Regions from separate parts of the Herbaspirillum sp. C7C2 genome, predicted to be linked through region 2. Evidence: predicted binding sites of a transcription regulator. Region 2 holds the regulator's gene; each other region holds the start of a gene.
What was found. Region 2 encodes sigma-54, which starts transcription at its own class of promoters, with help from an activator protein. Its sites were predicted from a motif close to TGGCANGNAANCTGCTTT; they were not measured.
Positions count from the first base shown of each region.

Region 1: a site for sigma-54 is predicted at 1,838-1,855, ahead of HWE04_RS05285 (MSMEG_0572/Sll0783 family nitrogen starvation response protein). Genes of this name have one in related genera too.
Region 3: a site for sigma-54 is predicted at 1,094-1,111, ahead of HWE04_RS23410 (CmpA/NrtA family ABC transporter substrate-binding protein). Genes of this name have one in related genera too.
Region 4: a site for sigma-54 is predicted at 2,223-2,240, ahead of HWE04_RS16545 ([protein-PII] uridylyltransferase). Genes of this name have one in related genera too.

Region 1 covers NZ_JABXGI010000002.1:356,711-361,112, forward strand. Annotated here, with positions in the region: gene HWE04_RS05275 (MSMEG_0568 family radical SAM protein) at 1-224, opposite strand, end outside; gene HWE04_RS05280 (Nit6803 family nitrilase) at 181-1,263, opposite strand; gene HWE04_RS05285 (MSMEG_0572/Sll0783 family nitrogen starvation response protein) at 1,279-1,761, opposite strand; gene HWE04_RS05290 (aminotransferase-like domain-containing protein) at 2,240-3,634, shown strand; gene HWE04_RS05295 (AAA domain-containing protein) at 3,597-4,402, opposite strand, start outside.
Region 2 covers NZ_JABXGI010000016.1:23,331-27,732, forward strand. Annotated here, with positions in the region: gene HWE04_RS17945 (UbiX family flavin prenyltransferase) at 1-560, opposite strand, end outside; gene grxD (Grx4 family monothiol glutaredoxin) at 596-907, opposite strand; gene hpf (ribosome hibernation-promoting factor, HPF/YfiA family) at 1,281-1,643, opposite strand; gene HWE04_RS17960 (RNA polymerase factor sigma-54) at 1,802-3,292, opposite strand; gene lptB (LPS export ABC transporter ATP-binding protein) at 3,360-4,100, opposite strand; gene lptA (lipopolysaccharide transport periplasmic protein LptA) at 4,103-4,402, opposite strand, start outside.
Region 3 covers NZ_JABXGI010000033.1:11,322-15,723, forward strand. Annotated here, with positions in the region: gene HWE04_RS23400 (hypothetical protein) at 1-286, opposite strand, end outside; gene HWE04_RS23405 (DUF3309 family protein) at 534-692, opposite strand; gene HWE04_RS23410 (CmpA/NrtA family ABC transporter substrate-binding protein) at 1,282-2,592, shown strand; gene ntrB (nitrate ABC transporter permease) at 2,669-3,598, shown strand; gene HWE04_RS23420 (ABC transporter ATP-binding protein) at 3,616-4,402, shown strand, end outside.
Region 4 covers NZ_JABXGI010000013.1:61,205-65,606, reverse strand. Annotated here, with positions in the region: gene tsf (translation elongation factor Ts) at 1-127, opposite strand, end outside; gene rpsB (30S ribosomal protein S2) at 265-1,005, opposite strand; gene map (type I methionyl aminopeptidase) at 1,344-2,168, shown strand; gene HWE04_RS16545 ([protein-PII] uridylyltransferase) at 2,323-4,402, shown strand, end outside.

The DNA of each region.
Region 1 (4,402 bases), on a different contig from region 2:
ACGCCGTCGCGCAGGATGCGCGAGGCGCCATCCGCGCCCGGTTGCGTGGCCACATAGGGCGAGGACCAGGAGCCGGCCGTATGCACCGGGATCATCACGGTATGGCCGTCGACCGTCACCGCCTTGTGGTCGGACGGCCCTGCCCCGCCGCGCCGGCTTTGCGCGCCGGCAGTGGGATCGTCAAGACGCAGCCCTAAGGATTGCAGCTCCGAGATCAGTTCCATGGGCGCCTTGCGGCTCGAACGCTGGGGATGCAACTGGATGACGGCTGTCTGCATGATGTGGCCTCGCGGAAGATGGGATGACAGGAGAAGACTGTTCCGCCGGGAACAGGGAAGACATGGGGGAAGTACGGCGATCATCGATCACCAGGTGCAATAGTTCCGGGCGCGCGTAGTGGCCCACCGAATCCATCATGCGCTTGCGCTTGGTGACCAGTTCCATATCGAGATCGGCCACCAGGATGCCTTCGCCGCTGCGCAGTGGCTCGGCCAGCAGCTTGCCCTCCGGCGAGACGATGGCGGTACAGCAGCCGCCGCGCAGCGCCTTCTGCGCCTTGGGATCGGGTTCGATGGCGGCGATCTGCTCATCGGTCAGCCAGCCGGTGGCATTGATGACGAAGCAGCCCGCTTCCAGGGCGTGATGACGGATGGTGACTTCCATCTGGTCGGCAAAGATCTGGCCGACCATGGAGCCGGGGAATTGCGCGCAGTGGATTTCCTCGTGCTGCGCCATCAGGCTGTAGCGTGCCAGCGGGTTGTAGTGTTCCCAGCAGGCCAGCGCACCCAGGCGCCCCACGGCAGTGGGCACGACCTTCAGGCCGCTGGCGTCGCCCTGGCCCCAGATCATGCGCTCGTGATAGGTCGGCGTGATCTTGCGGCGTTTCAGGACCAGCTCGCCATCGGCATCGAACACCAGTTGCGTGTTGTAGAGCGTGCCGTGGTCGCGTTCATTGACACCCAGCACGACCACCGTGCCATGCTGGCGTGCCGCAGCCGACACGGCCTGGGTGACCGGACCCGGCACCTCGACGGCGCGCTCGTAGAGCAGCAGGTGCTCAGGCCCGGACGCAAAGGGCGGCCGCACGAACGAAAAGTACGGATAGTAAGGAACGAAGGTTTCCGGAAACACCACCAGCTGCGCGCCTTGCGCAGCGGCGTCGGCGATGGCCTGGCAGACCTTGGCCACGGTGCCGTCGGCACTATCGAGGTCGGGCGCGATCTGCACCGCCGCCGCCCGTACCGTTCTCTTGTTGATGCTCATGGGCCGCCCTTCCGCTTACAGGGTCCAGGTGTCGAGGATGAAGGCGTTGTCGCGACGATGCAGCAACACCAGGTCCAGCACATCCAGCGGGTTGATCGGACGGATGCCCGGGATCAGCGAGGGCTCGCCGTGGCCGTACAGAGCCTGCAGGGCGAAGCGGCAGGCATAGACCTTGCCGCCCTCTTCCATGAACTTGACGATCTGCTTGTTGAAGTTCTGGTGGCCGGGGAAGGCTTCATCGCCCAGGGTGGGGAAGCCACGCTGCACGCCCAGCGTCACACCCGGGCCGTACAGCAGGATGGAGGTTTCGAAACCCTTGCGCTTCAGACGCGTGGCCTGCAACAGGTTGACGAAACCGATCGAACCTTCGAAGGCCACGGTATGGAAGGTCACCAGCGCTTTTTCACCCGGCTGGGCTTTGACGTCTTCGAATACCTTCTCTTCATAATCCACCAGGAAATCGCCGGGGGCGTGGGCTGCTTTGGTGACTGCGGGCATGGTGAGACTCCTCTTGATTGCTGTGGGTGGTCACTTGTGGAAGTGGTCCGGCGACGTTGCCGCGACGCTGGCATTGAATGCATCACGCGTGCCAACAATGCCCCGTCAATGCGTGAATTGACTGCATGAAAATCCCGTCAATCGCTGGCCGCCGATCCGGCTTCCAGCACGCTCGCGGCTTCCCGGGGGGACCTTCCCGACGGGCTTTTCAGCGCCCGTGCAGCAATCCATTCAATCGCTCCATACAATCGCGCAAACCCGCATGCACTCTGGAGTAGCGACGTGTTTTACCTTGGTGCAGGCACGCCGTCTCCGATGACACAAGGCGGTGCAGCGAGAGCCGCCTGGGGGCTGCATTGGATGGAATACAAATTGCATTCAATGACGCCTGCCGATGCAGTCAATATTGAATCCGGGCAAGCTCAGGAGAGATCGGAAAGGATCGGGAGCCCCCAGGAACGCCGACCAAGGAATCGTCATGCCGAAGAACAGCACCATGTGGGTCCCCAAACTGAAGAAGGGCAGCGGCCCGCTCTATCTGGCCATCGCCAATGCCATCGCCGAGGATGTCGCCACCGGCCACCTGCAGGCCGAGCAGCGCCTGCCGCCGCAGCGCAAGCTGGCCGAAGCGCTGGACCTGGACTTCACCACGGTGGCCCGGGCGTATACAGAAGCGCACCGGCGCGGACTGGTCGATTCGGTGGTGGGACGCGGCACCTTTGTCTGCGGCAAGCGGCGCCCGCGCATCCCCCGCGTGACCGAGGGACGGCCCAACGTGGACATGTCCATGAACATGCCGCCCGAGCCGGAGTCGCCGGAACTGGTGGAACTGATGCAGGCAGGATGGAGCAAGGTCAACGGCAGGCTGCGCGACCTGATGCGTTACCAGGACTTCGGCGGCTCGCCCGAAGACCGCGAGGCCGGCGCCCTGTGGCTGCGCCGGCGCGGGCTGGTGGTGGAACCGGAACGGGTGCTGGTCACCCCCGGCGCGCAATGCGCGTTGCTGGCGATCCTGACCATGCTGGTCGGCCCCGGTGGCGTGCTGTGCTGTGAAGACGTGACCTACCCTGGCCTGCGTGCCCTGGCCGGGCAACTGGGCATCAAGCTGGTGGGCTTGCCGATGGACAACGAAGGCATCGACGCCGTCGCCTTTGCCGGCGCCTGCGCGCAATACGCGCCCAAGGCCCTGTACTGCAATCCGACGCTGTTGAACCCCACCACCTGCACCACCTCGCTGTCACGGCGCCAGGCGCTGGTGGATATCGCCCGCCACTACGAAGTCGCCATCATCGAGGACGACGCCTATGGCTTCCTGCCGCGCTCGACCCCGCCGGCCATTGCCAGCCTGGGCAGTGAACTGACCTTCTACGTCACCGGCCTGGCCAAGAGCGTGGGCGCCGGTTTGCGCATCGCCTACATGGTGGCGCCGGACACCCACTCGGCGGCACGCCTCACCGCCTCGCTACGGGCCACCACGGTGATGGCCTCGCCCATCACCTCGACCCTGGCCACGCACTGGATACGCGATGGCGTGGCCGACCTGGCGCTGGCCAACATCCGCAAGGAATCCATGGCCCGCCAGAAGATCGCGGCCCGTATCCTGCCCCCGCACAGCTACGCCTCCGAAGCCGAGGCCTTCCATCTCTGGATCAAGCTGCGCGGCGGCTGGCAGGCCGCCAGCTTCGCCGCCCAGATGCGCTCCTCCGGCATCGGCGTGGTGGCCAGCGACGCCTTTGCCGTAGGGGCCGCGCCGGAACAGGCAGTACGGGTCTGTATCGGCGGCGTGGCCAACCGCCACGATATCCAGCACGCGCTGGAGGTCATCCGCGATGCGCTCAATGAAGCGCCGCTGGCGCGGCCGGCGGTGGTGTAGTTTCGCCGGTAGCCGCCTCGGCATCCACCCACTGCGCGAGGAACCTGCCCAGCCTGGCCTCGATATCACTATCGATGGTCTGCAGGCGCAGCAGATCGATACCGCTCTTGCGCAGGATGCTGTTCTTGAGCGCGTCACGTTCGCCCTGTTGCTGGCCATGGTGCAAGCCCCCGTCCACTTCGATCACGCCCAGCGGTTGCTTGCCGACCTTGAAATAGATCACGAAGTCACAACTGGCCTGTTGTGCCATGAATTCAAGCTCGCGCGGTGTCATGGCGGGATTGCGGGCAGACGCCAGCTGCTGCAGGCGGACCTGGCAATGGAAGCGCAAGCCGGCAAAGCGCGTGCTTGCCAGCAGTTCTCGCAGCAGCTGCGTCACGATCTGCTCCGACCGGAAGTGCGAATCGCTGCTGCGCAAGCTGGCGGCCAGCCTGGCCAGTGAGCGGTCGTATTCCTGGTACAGCAGGTCGAAGGCGGACACCACCGGCGCGCGCCGCACTTGCGCCTGGTCTGCGTAGTATTCGATATAGCGGATCAGTGCGGCCACCGGCCCATTGCGCTGGGCGAAGACCTCATCGCCGGTCACCAGAGTGAATCTCCGCTTGGCCCGTGACACGGCGACATTGACCATCTGCGCCGCATCGACGAAGGCGGACATCGACTGGCTGCTGCGCTTCTTGTCCAGCACGGTCGAGAAGACCATTTCCTCGCATTCCCTGCCCTGGAATTTGTGCACGGTATCGCTGACGAAATCCGACGGCAGTTGCG
Region 2 (4,402 bases):
TGCAGCGAAATCCCGAACATGTCCAGCACGCGCCCGAGGGTGTGATCGACCATTTCTTCCATCGAGGCTGGGCGCTGGTAGAAACCGGGCAGCGGCGGGAAGATCACGCCGCCCATCTCGGTCACGGCGGTCATGTTGCGCAGGTGGGCCAGGTTGAAGGGCGTTTCGCGCACCATCAGTACCAGGCGACGACGTTCTTTCAGGACCACGTCGGCAGCACGGGTGATGAGGTTGTCGGAGAGACCATGCGCCACGGCGGCCAGGGTTTTCATCGAACAGGGCGCCACCACCATGCCGGTGGAGGCGAAGGAGCCGCTGGCGATGCAGGCACCGACGTCGCGCACATGATGCACCACGTCGGCCAGGGCTTCGACGTCCTTGCGCCGCATGTCCAGTTCCTGGTGCAGATTGAGCACGCCGGCTTCGGAAATCATCAGATGGGTTTCCACCTGACCATGCTTGCGCAGGTGCTGCAGCAGGCGCACGCCATAGATCGCGCCGGTCGCACCGGTGATGGCGACGATCAGGCGCTGGCGTGGCGGACTGGAAGTGGAACTCACGAGAGAAACCGGAGCGGGGCAGCGATGCGCCGGGTTTAGCCCTTGATCAGGGTCTGCAGTTCGCCCGAGGCGTACATTTCGCTCATGATGTCCGAGCCGCCGACGAATTCACCCTTCACGTACAGCTGGGGAATGGTTGGCCAGTTCGAATATTCCTTGATGCCCTGACGCACATCGGCGCTTTCCAGCACATTGACGGTGACGATGTTCTCGGCGCCGCTGGCCTTGAGCAGCTGGATGGCCTTGCCGGAGAAGCCGCATTGCGGGAACTGGGCGGTTCCCTTCATGAACAGCACGACAGGGTTTTGGGTCACGGTTTCTTTGATCCAGGATTGGACGTCGCTCATGGCTATGCCTTTAAAAATGGGATTGCCGACATTATAGGGAAAAGCCGCCGCTCGCGTTGAAGTCGGCAGGGTTGCGGCGTGGTTGGGGTGTCGTCCGGCATTGCTTGGTGGAAATCATTTATACGATTTCCGCTTTGGACCTTGCCACCAAGATGAGGGCGGGAGGAGCCTCTTCAAGTCTCATTGCGAGCCGCTTCGGGAGAACAGCGGCGATGATGGACGCGGGATCACTGTTTGCCACAGGAAATGAAACCGGCCCCGGCGCCGCAAAATGAAAAAGGGCGCTTGCGCGCCCCTTCCTCATGAGATTCCCACCTTATGCGTCACGCTGTCGTTGCGCACCCGCCGGCAGGAATGGTCCTGAATCCTTGTCTTATGCCGCGCCAGCCACTGCATCAGCGGGGGTATCGTCGGGCAGACGCTTGGCCATGGAGTGATGCTCCTGCAAGCGGTCCTTGTGCTTGATGACCTGGCGGTCGAGCTTGTCGATCAGGGCATCAATAGCGGCATAGAGGTCGTGCGCAATGCTTTCCGCATGTAGATCCTTCCCCTTGATGTGGACGTTGATTTCCGCTTTTTGGCGCTTTTCCTTTTCTGTGAGTTTATCTACGCTCAGGATCACGCTGACGTCGATCACGTTGTCGAAATGGCGCTTGATACGGGCCAGCTTGCTTTGCACGTATTCCCGGATGGCGGGGGTCAGTTCGAGGTGGTGTCCACTGATGGTCAGATTCATACAAGACTCCTATCGTGAGGTCACTGGAGGTTCGTGCGATGCATCGTCTACAGCTGCTGTACCACGGGCACGGTCTTCGTGTCGGATGGCATGGGCACCAGGTAGGGATGCTTGCCTGAACACAGCAACGGTACTGCTACAGAAAAACTGAGGAAAGCTCAGAGGGACTTGCGGAGATTGACTGGCGGAATCTTCAACACTTCGCGGTATTTGGCGACTGTGCGTCGCGCGACCACCATGCCTTGTTCTGCCAGCATATCCGCAATCTTGCTATCGGATAATGGGGTCTGCGGGTTTTCGGCTCCTATCAACTGTTTGATCAGCGCCCGTATCGCGGTGGAGGAGGCTTCGCCTCCGGTTTCAGTCGCGACGTGGCTACCGAAGAAGTACTTCAACTCGAACATGCCGTGCGGCGTGAGCATGTATTTTTGAGTTGTCACGCGAGAGATTGTGCTCTCGTGTAGACCCAGTGTATCAGCAATTTCACGCAGCACAAGGGGCCGCATGGCCACTGCGCCATGTGAAAAGAAGTTTCTTTGACGTTCGACAATAGCCTGCGCGACTCGCAAAATTGTATCGAAACGTTGCCGCATGTTCTTGATGAGCCACTTAGCTTCCTGCAACTGCGACGACAGCGATCCTTCGCCCTTGGCCTGCTTGAGCGCACTCGCATACATTGCATTGACGCGCAGCTTGGGCATGACCTCATGGTTGAGCATGACCTGCCAGCCGTTCTTTGTCTGTTTGACAATCACGTCCGGCACCACGTAGTCCGAAGCATCGCGCGCGAATTCGGCACCCGGATGCGGACGGCACTGACGGATCACCGCCTGTGCTTCGCGCAGGTCCTCGTCATCGCAATCGAGAGCCTTCTTGATCTTGTTGAAATCGCGCTGTGCGAATAGCGGCAGGTAATCCTCGACAATCCTCAAGGCAAGCTTGCGGGTGACGAAGGGCACCTTGGGCAGGCGGCGGATCTGCAGTGCCAGACATTCACCGGCACTACGCGCACCCACCCCGGCCGGGTCCAGGCTCTGCAGCAGCTTCAGCGAGATCGACAGTTCTTCCAAGTCAACGCCCAGCTCTTCCGGCAGGCGCGCCAGGATGTCTTCCAGCGGTTCCTCCAGGTAACCGCTTTCGTCCAGCGCATCGGTGAGCAGTTCCAGCAGCGCACGGTCGCGGTGTGTGCGGGCGGTGACCCGTATCTGTTCCAGCAGGTGTTCGCGCAGGGTCAGCTCATGCGCTTCCAGTTGCGGGCGGGCATCGTCGTCGTCGGGCGATTTGCCACTGCGTGCCACGTCGTCGAAGCTCCAGTCGGATTCGCCACTGACACCGCTCTCGGGGCTGTTGTCCTGATAGTCGAAACTGGCTTCGCCATCAGTAGCGGAGGGGGCTGCTTCGTTGCCGCTGTCGCCAGCGGGCTCGGCCACTCCGGTGGAGGGCGCGGAAGAGACCGCGCCATCGGCCAACAGGCGCACCGAATTGTCGAGAGCGTCGTCCAGGCGTTCGAGCAGGGGATTGTCGGACAGGATCTGTTCCAGTTCCTGGTGCAGTTCCAGCGTCGACAGTTGCAACAGCCTGATCGACTGCTGCAGTTGCGGCGTCAATGCGAGGTGCTGCGAGGTACGTAACTGGAGCGACTGTTTCATCTGTCTTTCTGGGAGCGGCGTGGCCCGCTGGTTGCAATACCGTTGTGTGGCCGATGGACGGCGGGTGCTACATGCGGAAGTGTTCGCCCAGGTATACGCGGCGCACCGATTCGTTGGCGATGATCTCTTCCGGGTTACCGCTGGCCAGCACCGTGCCCTGGTTGATGATGTAGGCGCGGTCGCAGATACCCAGGGTTTCCCGCACGTTGTGGTCGGTGATGAGCACGCCGATGCCGCGTTCCTTGAGGAAGCGCACGATGCGCTGGATTTCGATCACGGCAATCGGGTCGATACCGGCAAACGGTTCGTCCAGCAGCACGAAGCGCGGATCGGTGGCCAGTGCGCGGGCGATTTCCACGCGGCGGCGTTCGCCACCGGAGAGCGACAGTGCCTGGCTCTCGCGCAGCTTTTCGATCTGCAGTTCATGCAGCAGGTTGTTCAGGCGGCCCTCGATTTCATCGCGCGAGAGCGGCTTGCCGTCCTCCTGGCGCAGCTCCAGCACGGCGCGGATGTTGTCTTCCACCGTCAGCTTGCGGAACACCGAGGCTTCCTGCGGCAGGTAGGACAGCCCCAGCGTGGCGCGCTTGTGGATCGGCAGGCGCGAGATGGGCGAACCGTCCAGATCGATTTCGCCACCGTCCGAGGGGACCAGGCCGACGATCATGTAGAACGAGGTTGTCTTGCCGGCACCGTTGGGGCCAAGCAGGCCGACCACTTCGCCACTACGCACTTCCATGGAGACGTCACGCACCACCTGGCGCGCACCATAGCTTTTCTTCAGGCCGCGAACGACCAGTGAGCTTGCCATCGTTACTGGTCCTTTCCGTTCTGACGGCGCTGGGCCGGTGCCGGCGTAGCGGGCTGGGCGGGCGTGGAAGGCTGGGCGGCATCCGCCGGCGGCGGGTTCTTGGGCTGGATCACGGCAGTGATGCGTCCTGCCCCCGGCTTGCTTTCGCCGCTGGCGGTGTTGTTGACGGAGTAGAACTCGGCGCGGCTGTCATAAGAGATGAATTCGCCATTGACTTCGTCAGTGATGCGGTTGCCATCCATGCGCTGAATGTGCGCCCGCTGGAACAACTTGGAGATTTCGGTCTGCTCGGAATACTCGAT
Region 3 (4,402 bases), on a different contig from region 2:
GGGCGCGCGCCGCATCGTCCTTGCGGGCTGCGGCGGCTTCCTTGCGGCAGGTGCTGGCCTGCTTGCCACGCTGTGCCTTGCAGTCGGCCAATGCCTCGGCGTAGGCAGCGGCGGTCTCCTGGTTGAGATTGCGCAGCCGTTCCTTGGGAGTGTCGGCGTTCTGATACCAGCGGGCTGGATCGCCATTGGCCAGCTTGTCCTCGCCGGCGTGGCTGGATGCGGCCGTCAGCATGGACAACGCGGCCAGGCAAACGGGCAGGGAGGATGCGAGGAATTTGTTCTTCATCTGTTATAGGCCTCATCACGCAAACGCGAAAACTTCATGGGGATGGGCCATCTGCCGTGCCCGCAGCGTATAACAAGCCAGCTGGACACAAGGCAAACGGCGCGGTCGGTGACAGGGCACCGACCGCGCCGTGTTCCCTTCCGCAGGCCGATGGTATCAGGCTTGCATCCGGGAGGGGAGGGTCGCGGGGAAAGCGTCAGGGGCGCTGGCAGCAGGGCGGAGTCAACCGCCTTGCTACCGCCCTGTCTTATATCTTCCCGAGCAGCAACAGGATCAGCAGGATGATGACGATGGTGCCGGCGATACCGCTGGGACCATAGCCCCAACCGCGGCTGTGCGGCCAGGCCGGGATCACGCCGAGCAGGATCAGGATCAGGACGATGAGCAGGATGGTGCCGAGGGTCATGGAGGTTCTCCTTTGTTATTGAATTCGTTCTTGCCCGCCAGGGTGCAAGCGCCGGGTCGTTCGTTGTTGCTCGATGTTGCTCGTTATTGCTTGATGATGCTCGTTGATGCTGAGCCATCATAGGCCCGGCCCCCCTGTCCCCGCGATCAGCGCCCGTCGCAATATGCTGTAGGAAAACCCGGCAATACCGGGTAGGCGGGCGCCTCGGGCCGTCTCCACCGGTGGCCCCAATGGGCACCTGATCACTCCGCCTTGCCGCCAACTTGGTGCAAAGCACAAATGAAGTGCGGCCCGAGCTCATGTTGACGGTGCGAGAACCCCCTCGCCGGACCTGTCGTGAGTCTTGGTCATGGCGCCGTCAGTGCAGGCCGGGTGCGGCTTTGCGGGCGATTATCATGCGCTGGCACAGTCTTTGCTGAATTGACGACATAGCGCAGAGAGTGCGCAACAGATGTGAAGGTGTGACCAACGGCGGTCGCATCGTCCCGGACAAAGGCGTCTTCCGACATGGTCATCCATGACGGGACACGCCTTTTTTTTGTTGATGGCTTTCGTCAATGTCAATTCGCAACGCAAGGGGAAGGGTGCTATGGAATTCAACGCTCAGGCGGACCAGGCAGGCAAGCTCGCAGATATCGAACCAGCCACGCCGGCAGGGACGGTCGACATGGTGGACGGCAAGCGCCGCAAGCTGATACAGGGTGCAGGCCTGGCGGCCGGGACCGGCATGCTGGGACTGACCAGCGGCGGCGCCTGGGCCGCCGGTTCGGACAAACCGGAAAAGGAAGAGGTCAAGATCGGCTTCATTCCCCTGACCGACTGCGCTTCGGTGGTGATGGCCTCGGTGCTAGGCTTCGACAAGAAGTACGGCATCAAGATCGTCCCCAGCAAGGAAGCCTCCTGGGCCGGCGTGCGCGACAAGCTGACTAATGGCGAGCTGGATGCGGCGCACGTGCTCTATGGCCTGATCTACGGCGTGCAGATGGGCATCGGCGGGCAGAAGAAGGACATGGCCGTGCTCATGGGCCTGAACCACAACGGCCAGGCCATCACGCTATCCAGGAAGCTGGCCGACAAGGGCGCCGTCGATGGCGCTTCGCTGGCCAAGCTGATGCAGACCGACAAGCGCGAATACACCTTTGCCCAGACCTTCCCCACCGGCACCCACGCCATGTGGCTGTATTACTGGCTGGCCGCCAACGGCATCCATCCGATGAAGGATGCCAAGGTGATCACCGTGCCGCCGCCGCAGATGGTGGCCAATATGCGGGTGGGCAACATGGACGGCTTCTGCGTGGGCGAGCCCTGGGGCCATCGCGCCATCGTCGACGGCGTGGGCATCACCGCCATCACCACCCAGGACATCTGGAAGGACCACCCGGAAAAGGTGCTGGGTACCTCACTGGAGTTCGTCCAGAAATACCCCAATACCTGCCGCGCCATGATGGCCGCCATCCTGGACGCCAGCAAATGGATCGACGCCTCGCTGGCCAACAAGAACAAGATGGCCGAGGTCATCGCCGACAAGTCCTATGTCAACACCAGCAAGGACGTGATCGACCAGCGCATCCTGGGCCGCTACCAGAACGGGCTGGGCAAGACCTGGGACGACCCCAACTACATGAAGTTCTACGACGAAGGCCAGGTCAACTTCCCCTTCCTGTCGGACGGCATGTGGTTCATGACCCAGCATCGCCGCTGGGGCCTGCTCAAGAGCGATCCGGACTACCTCGCCGTGGCCAAGTCGGTGAACCAGATCGATCTCTACAAGGAGGCCGCCGCCATGACCAAGACGCCCCTGCCCAAGGAAGTCATGCGCAGCTCCAAGCTGGTCGATGGCGTGGTCTGGGACGGCAAGAATCCGGCTGCCTATGCGCAGTCCTTCAAGATCAAGGTGTAAGCCTCGGCGGCCAGCGCAGGCAGTGCAGCCAAAGCGCTGGCCGTCACAGTGAAGTGTCATCAGCAAGGGGAAAGCGATGAGTGCAGTCATGGAAAGCATCATGGGCGATAACGCCAAGCCCGCCGGCAACAGCCAGGGCGCAGCAGTGGCCGCAGCCAGCCAGGCGCAGCCGGCATCGGTGGCACCTGCCACCCCGACCAGGGTACGCAGCGCCAGGAAGCGCCTGGCCGCAGGCGGACTGTTCATGCGGGTGGTGCCCCCGGTCCTGGGTGTGGCGCTCTTGGTACTGGTGTGGCAGATCATTGCCATGAAGACCGCAAGTTTCCCCACGCCATGGGTCACCCTGAAGGAGGCCGGCGTGATGTTTTCCGATCCCTTCTATCGCAACAGCCCCAATGACCAGGGCATAGGCTGGAACGTGCTGGCCTCGCTGCAGCGGGTCGGCATGGGCTTCGGCCTGGCGGCGCTGGTGGGCATCCCGCTGGGGTTTGCCATCGGCCGGGTGGAATTCCTCTCGCGCATGTTCGGCCCCATCATCAGCCTGCTGCGCCCGGTTTCGCCACTGGCCTGGCTGCCCATCGGGCTGCTGGTGTTCAAGTCGGCCAATCCGGCGGCGATCTGGTCGATCTTCATCTGCTCGATCTGGCCGATGATCATCAACACCGCCGTGGGCGTGCAGCGGGTGCCGCAGGATTACATGAACGTGGCGCGCGTGCTGAACCTGTCGGAGTGGAAGGTGCTGACCAAGATCCTGTTCCCCTCGGTATTGCCCTACATGCTGACGGGCGTGCGCCTGTCCATCGGCACCGCCTGGCTGGTCATCGTGGCCGCCGAGATGCTGACCGGCGGCGTGGGCATCGGCTTCTGGGTATGGGACGAATGGAACAACCTGAACGTGCCGCACATCATCATCGCCATCGTCGTCATAGGGGTGGTGGGGCTGGTGCTGGAGCAATTGCTGGTGGCGCTGGCCAAGGCCTTTACCTATGAACAGGTCAACAACTGAACAGGCGGGAGCACATCATGGATAACATCAACGGCAAATTCATCGACATCCACGGCGTGGAGATGGTGTTCCATACCAGGAAGGGTGACTTCCACGCGCTGCGCGAGATCAACCTGACGGTGGCCAAGGGTGAGTTCATCACCCTGATCGGCCATTCCGGCTGCGGCAAGTCGACCCTGCTCAATCTCATTGCCGGCCTGCTCAAGCCCAGCGACGGCGTGCTTCTGTGCGCCAACCGCGAGATCGGTGGCCCGGCCCCGGAGCGGGCGGTGGTGTTCCAGAACCATTCGCTGCTGCCCTGGCTGACCTGCTATGAAAACATCTACCTGGGCGTGGAACGCGTCTTCGGCGCCAGCGAAAACCGCACGCAACTGCGCGACCGCACCCGCGCCGCGCTGGCGCTGGTGGGCCTGGGCGCGGCCGAGACCAAGCGCCCCAATGAAATCTCCGGCGGCATGAAGCAGCGCGTGGGCATTGCCCGTGCACTGGCGATGGAACCCAAGGTCCTGCTGATGGACGAGCCTTTCGGCGCCCTCGATGCACTGACCCGCGCGCACCTGCAGGATGAACTGCTCAAGATCGTGGCCAAGACCGAATCCACCGTGGTCATGGTGACCCATGACGTGGACGAGGCGGTGCTGCTGTCGGATCGCATCGTCATGATGACCAACGGCCCGGCCGCCACCATCGGCGAAGTGCTGGAGGTGAAGCTGGCCCGGCCGCGTGACCGGGTGGCGCTGGCGCAGGACGCGCAGTATGGCCTGTACCGCACCGCGGTGCTGGAATTCCTGTATCGCAAGCAGG
Region 4 (4,402 bases), on a different contig from region 2:
CGCGCAGAATCTCTTCCGCCTTGGCCATGTCGCCACCGGCTTCGGTCAGCGCCTTCTTGCATTCCATCATCGGCGCGTCGGTCTTCGCGCGCAGATCGCCCACCATTGCTGCGGTAATTGCCGCCATACTATTCTCCTGACTTGGAGGCATCCCGCGTCCTGCGGCATGCCTGAAACTCGAAAATTGAATCAAAAAAAAGGGGCCACTGCGTCACTACCCGCTGTCACCCCTTTTTGTACTACCGTACTACCGGAAGAGCAGAATCAAGCCTGCTCGACCTCGACGAATTCATCGCCCTTGACTGCTTCGACCACGTCGTTGACGGCGTTGGCACGGCCTTCCAGCACGGCGTCAGCCATGCCGCGAGCGTACAGTGCGATTGCCTTGGCGGAGTCGTCGTTACCCGGGATCACGTAGGTGACGCCTTCGGGCGAGTGGTTGGTATCGACCACGCCGATGACCGGGATGCCCAGCTTGGCGGCTTCGGTGATGGCGCCCTTGTGGTAGCCGACGTCGATGACGAAGATGGCGTCAGGAATGCCACCCATGTCCTTGATGCCGCCGATGGCCTTCTGCAGCTTTTCCTGTTCACGGCTGAACAGCAGGGCTTCCTTCTTGGACAGCTTCTCGACGGAACCGTCTTCGACTGCTGCTTCCATGTCCTTCAGACGCTTGATCGAGGTCTTGATGGTCTTGAAGTTGGTCAGCATGCCGCCCAGCCAGCGCTGATCGACGTAAGGCACGCCAGCACGTTGTGCTTCAGCGGCCAGGATTTCACGCGCTTGGCGCTTGGTGCCGACGAACAGGATAGTGCCGCGGTTGGACGACAGTTGACGCACGTACTTCTGCGCCTCCTGGTACATGCCCAGGGTCTTTTCCAGGTTGACGATGTGAATCTTGTTGCGGTGGCCGAAGATGAAGGGGGCCATCTTGGGGTTCCAGAAGCGGGTTTGGTGACCGAAGTGGACACCGGCTTCCAGCATTTCGCGCATGGTAACGGACATGAATTTCTCCAGGGTTAGGTCTGGAATCCGCTCGGTCATCCGGCTCATGCAGCCAGACACCCTTTTAGCGAACGGATTCGCGTTTCAAAAAGATTTACAACACATATTGCCAAAAAGATATGAAGATTCATTCCGCACACCGATTCCGGCAACCGACCCGAGGTTTCAGATCAGCCCGGCATTCTACTCGACCCCGCCCTTTTGTTCAAGTAGCACGTCAATTCGCCGCAAATCACCCCGAATTGCCATCCAGCCCGCCACCATGGCCGGCAAAACAGAAAACACCCTCGTCGTCTATAATCCCGACTTGACGATTTTCTAGCGAATTGCGATTCATCATGGGCAATATCACCATCAAGACCGCCGAAGACATCGAAGGCATGCGCGTGGCCGGCCGCCTGGCCGCCGAGGTGCTGGACTACATCACCCCCTTCGTGAAGCCCGGCGTGACCACCGGCGAGATCGACCGCCTCTGCCACGAGTACATGACCAATGTACAAGGCAGCATCCCGGCCCCGCTCAATTACTGCCCTCCCGGCTACACCCCCTACCCCAAAGCCATCTGCACCTCGCTCAATGACGTGATCTGCCACGGCATCCCCGGCGACAAGGTGATGAAGAACGGCGACGTGCTCAACATCGACGTCACCATCATCAAGGACGGCTACCACGGCGACACCAGCCGCATGTTCTTCCTGGGCGAGCCCTCCATCCTGGCGCGCCGCCTCACCGAGATCACCTACGAATGCATGTGGCTGGGCATCTCCAAGATCAAGCCGGGCGCCCACCTGGGCGACATCGGCCACGTCATCCAGCAGCATGCCGAAAAGGCCGGCTATAGCGTGGTGCGCGAGTTCTGCGGCCACGGCATCGGCAAGGTCTTCCACGAAGAGCCGCAGGTGCTGCACTATGGCCGCCCCGGCACCCTGGAAAAGCTGGAAGCCGGCATGATCTTCACCGTCGAACCCATGATCAACGCCGGCCGCCGCGAAATCCGCGAGATGGGCGACGGCTGGACCATCAAAACCAAGGACCGTAGCCTGTCGGCGCAGTGGGAACACACCGTCCTGGTCACCGAGACCGGTTTCGAGGTGCTGACCGTCTCGCCCGGCATGCCGGCGCCGCCGGCCTTCATCCAGAACCAGGTCGCTGCCGCGGCCTGAGCGAACGATGGCGGGGCAAGCAACGGTGACGCCACCTGCCCCGCCCGCAGTTTCCGGCATGAAACCTGCTAAGGGCTCGGGGCCGCATGGGGATGCGGCCCCGTCCGTTGTTGGCGCTCCCCCCGCGCCCTGCCTCCTTTGATCGAATCCACCGATGCCCACTCTCGCCATCACGCTCAAGAAACAGCTCAAGGCCGCGCGCCAGCAAGCCATCGATGTGTTCCAGTCCAATCACAAGACCGAGCAACTGCTGGCGCAATTGCGCCGCAATGTCGATGAAGCGCTGACCAAGGCCTGGGAAGAACTGGGCATGTCCGGCAATGCCGCGCTGGTGGCCGTGGGCGGCTATGGCCGTGGCGAACTGTTCCCGCATTCGGACGTGGATGTACTGATCCTGCTGGACCAGGCACCGGACGCCGCCAAGAAGGAAAAGCTGGAATCGCTGGTGCAACTGTTCTGGGACATCGGCCTGGAAATCGGCCACAGCATCCGCACCATCGACGAATGCCTGGACGAATCGGCGGCCGACATCACGGTCCAGACCAGCCTGCTGGAAGCCCGTCTGGTCACCGGCAACCGGGCCCTCTTCAAGCGCCTGCAGGAGCGCTACCACGCCGCGCTCGACCCGCTGGCCTTCTTCCAGGCCAAGACCCTGGAAATGCGCCAGCGCCACGTGAAATATGAAGATACCCCCTACAGCCTGGAACCCAACTGCAAGGAAAGCCCCGGCGGGCTGCGCGACCTGCAGGTGATCCTGTGGGTGGCCAAGGCGGCCGGCCTGGGCAATTCCTGGGGCGAACTGGCCGAGCACGGCATGCTGACCTCTACCGAGGCACGGCAATTGCGCCAGAAGGAACGCGCCTTCAAGGACATCCGCATCCGTCTGCACATCCTCACCGACCGCCGCGAAGACCGGCTGGTGTTCGACATCCAGACGCAACTGGCCGAAACCTTCGGCTTCAAGACCACCGATACCCGCCGCGCCAGCGAATACCTGATGCAGCGCTACTACTGGGCCGCCAAGGCGGTGACCCAGTTGAACACCATCCTGCTGCAGAACATCGAAGCCCACCTGTTCCCGCAGCAGGCGGTGCCACGCCAGATCAACGAGCGCTTCAATGAGGTCAACGGCTTCCTCGACATCGCCCACGACAAGGTCTTCGAAGACACTCCCTCGGCCATGCTGGAGGTGTTCCTGGTGCTTTCCGAGCATCCCGAGCTCAAGGACATGTCGGCCCGCACCATGCGCGCGCTGTGGCATGCGCGCTTCAAGATCGACAATGCCTTCCGCAACGATCCGCACAACCATCGGCTGTTCATGCAGATCATCCAGAGCAAGCGCGGCATCACCCATGCCCTGCGCGGAATGAACGCAACCAGCGTGCTGGGTCGCTACCTGCCCAATTTCCGCCAGATCGTCGGACAGATGCAGCACGACCTGTTCCACGTCTACACGGTGGATCAGCACATCCTGATGGTAGTGCGCAACGTACGCCGCTTCACCATGAGCGAGCATGCCCACGAATACCCCTTCTGCAGCCAGCTGATGGCCAACTTCGGCCAGCCCTGGGTGCTGTACGTCGCCGCCCTGTTCCACGACATCGCCAAGGGGCGCGGCGGTGATCACTCCAAGCTGGGCATGGCCGATGCGCGGGCCTTCTGCCTGCAGCATGGCATCTCCGAAGAGAATACCGAGCTCATCGTGTTCCTGGTCGAACAGCACCTGGCCATGTCGCATGTGGCGCAGAAGCAGGACATGTCCGACCCCGACGTCATCACCGCCTTCGCCCAGCTGGTCAAGGACGAACGCCACCTGACCGCACTCTACCTGCTGACCGTGGCCGACATCCGCGGCACCAGCCCGAAGGTATGGAACGCCTGGAAGGGCAAGCTGCTGGAAGACCTCTACCGCATGACCCTGCGCGTGCTGGGCGGCGAAGCACCCTCGGCCGACCGCGAGCTCAAGAACACCCAGCAGGAAGCCATCAAGACGCTGCGCCTCTATGGTCTGCCGGCCGACGCCCACGAACAGCTCTGGAAGCAGCTGGATGTGGCCTACTTCCTGCGCCACGACGCCTCCGACATCGCCTGGCAGACGCGCTGTTTCTACGACAAGGTCGATACCGGGGTGCCGCTGGTGCGCTGCCGCCTGGCGCCCATCGGCGAAGGCGTGCAGGTGGCGGTCTACACGCCCGACCGCCCCGACCTGTTCGCGCGCATCTGCAGCTATTTCG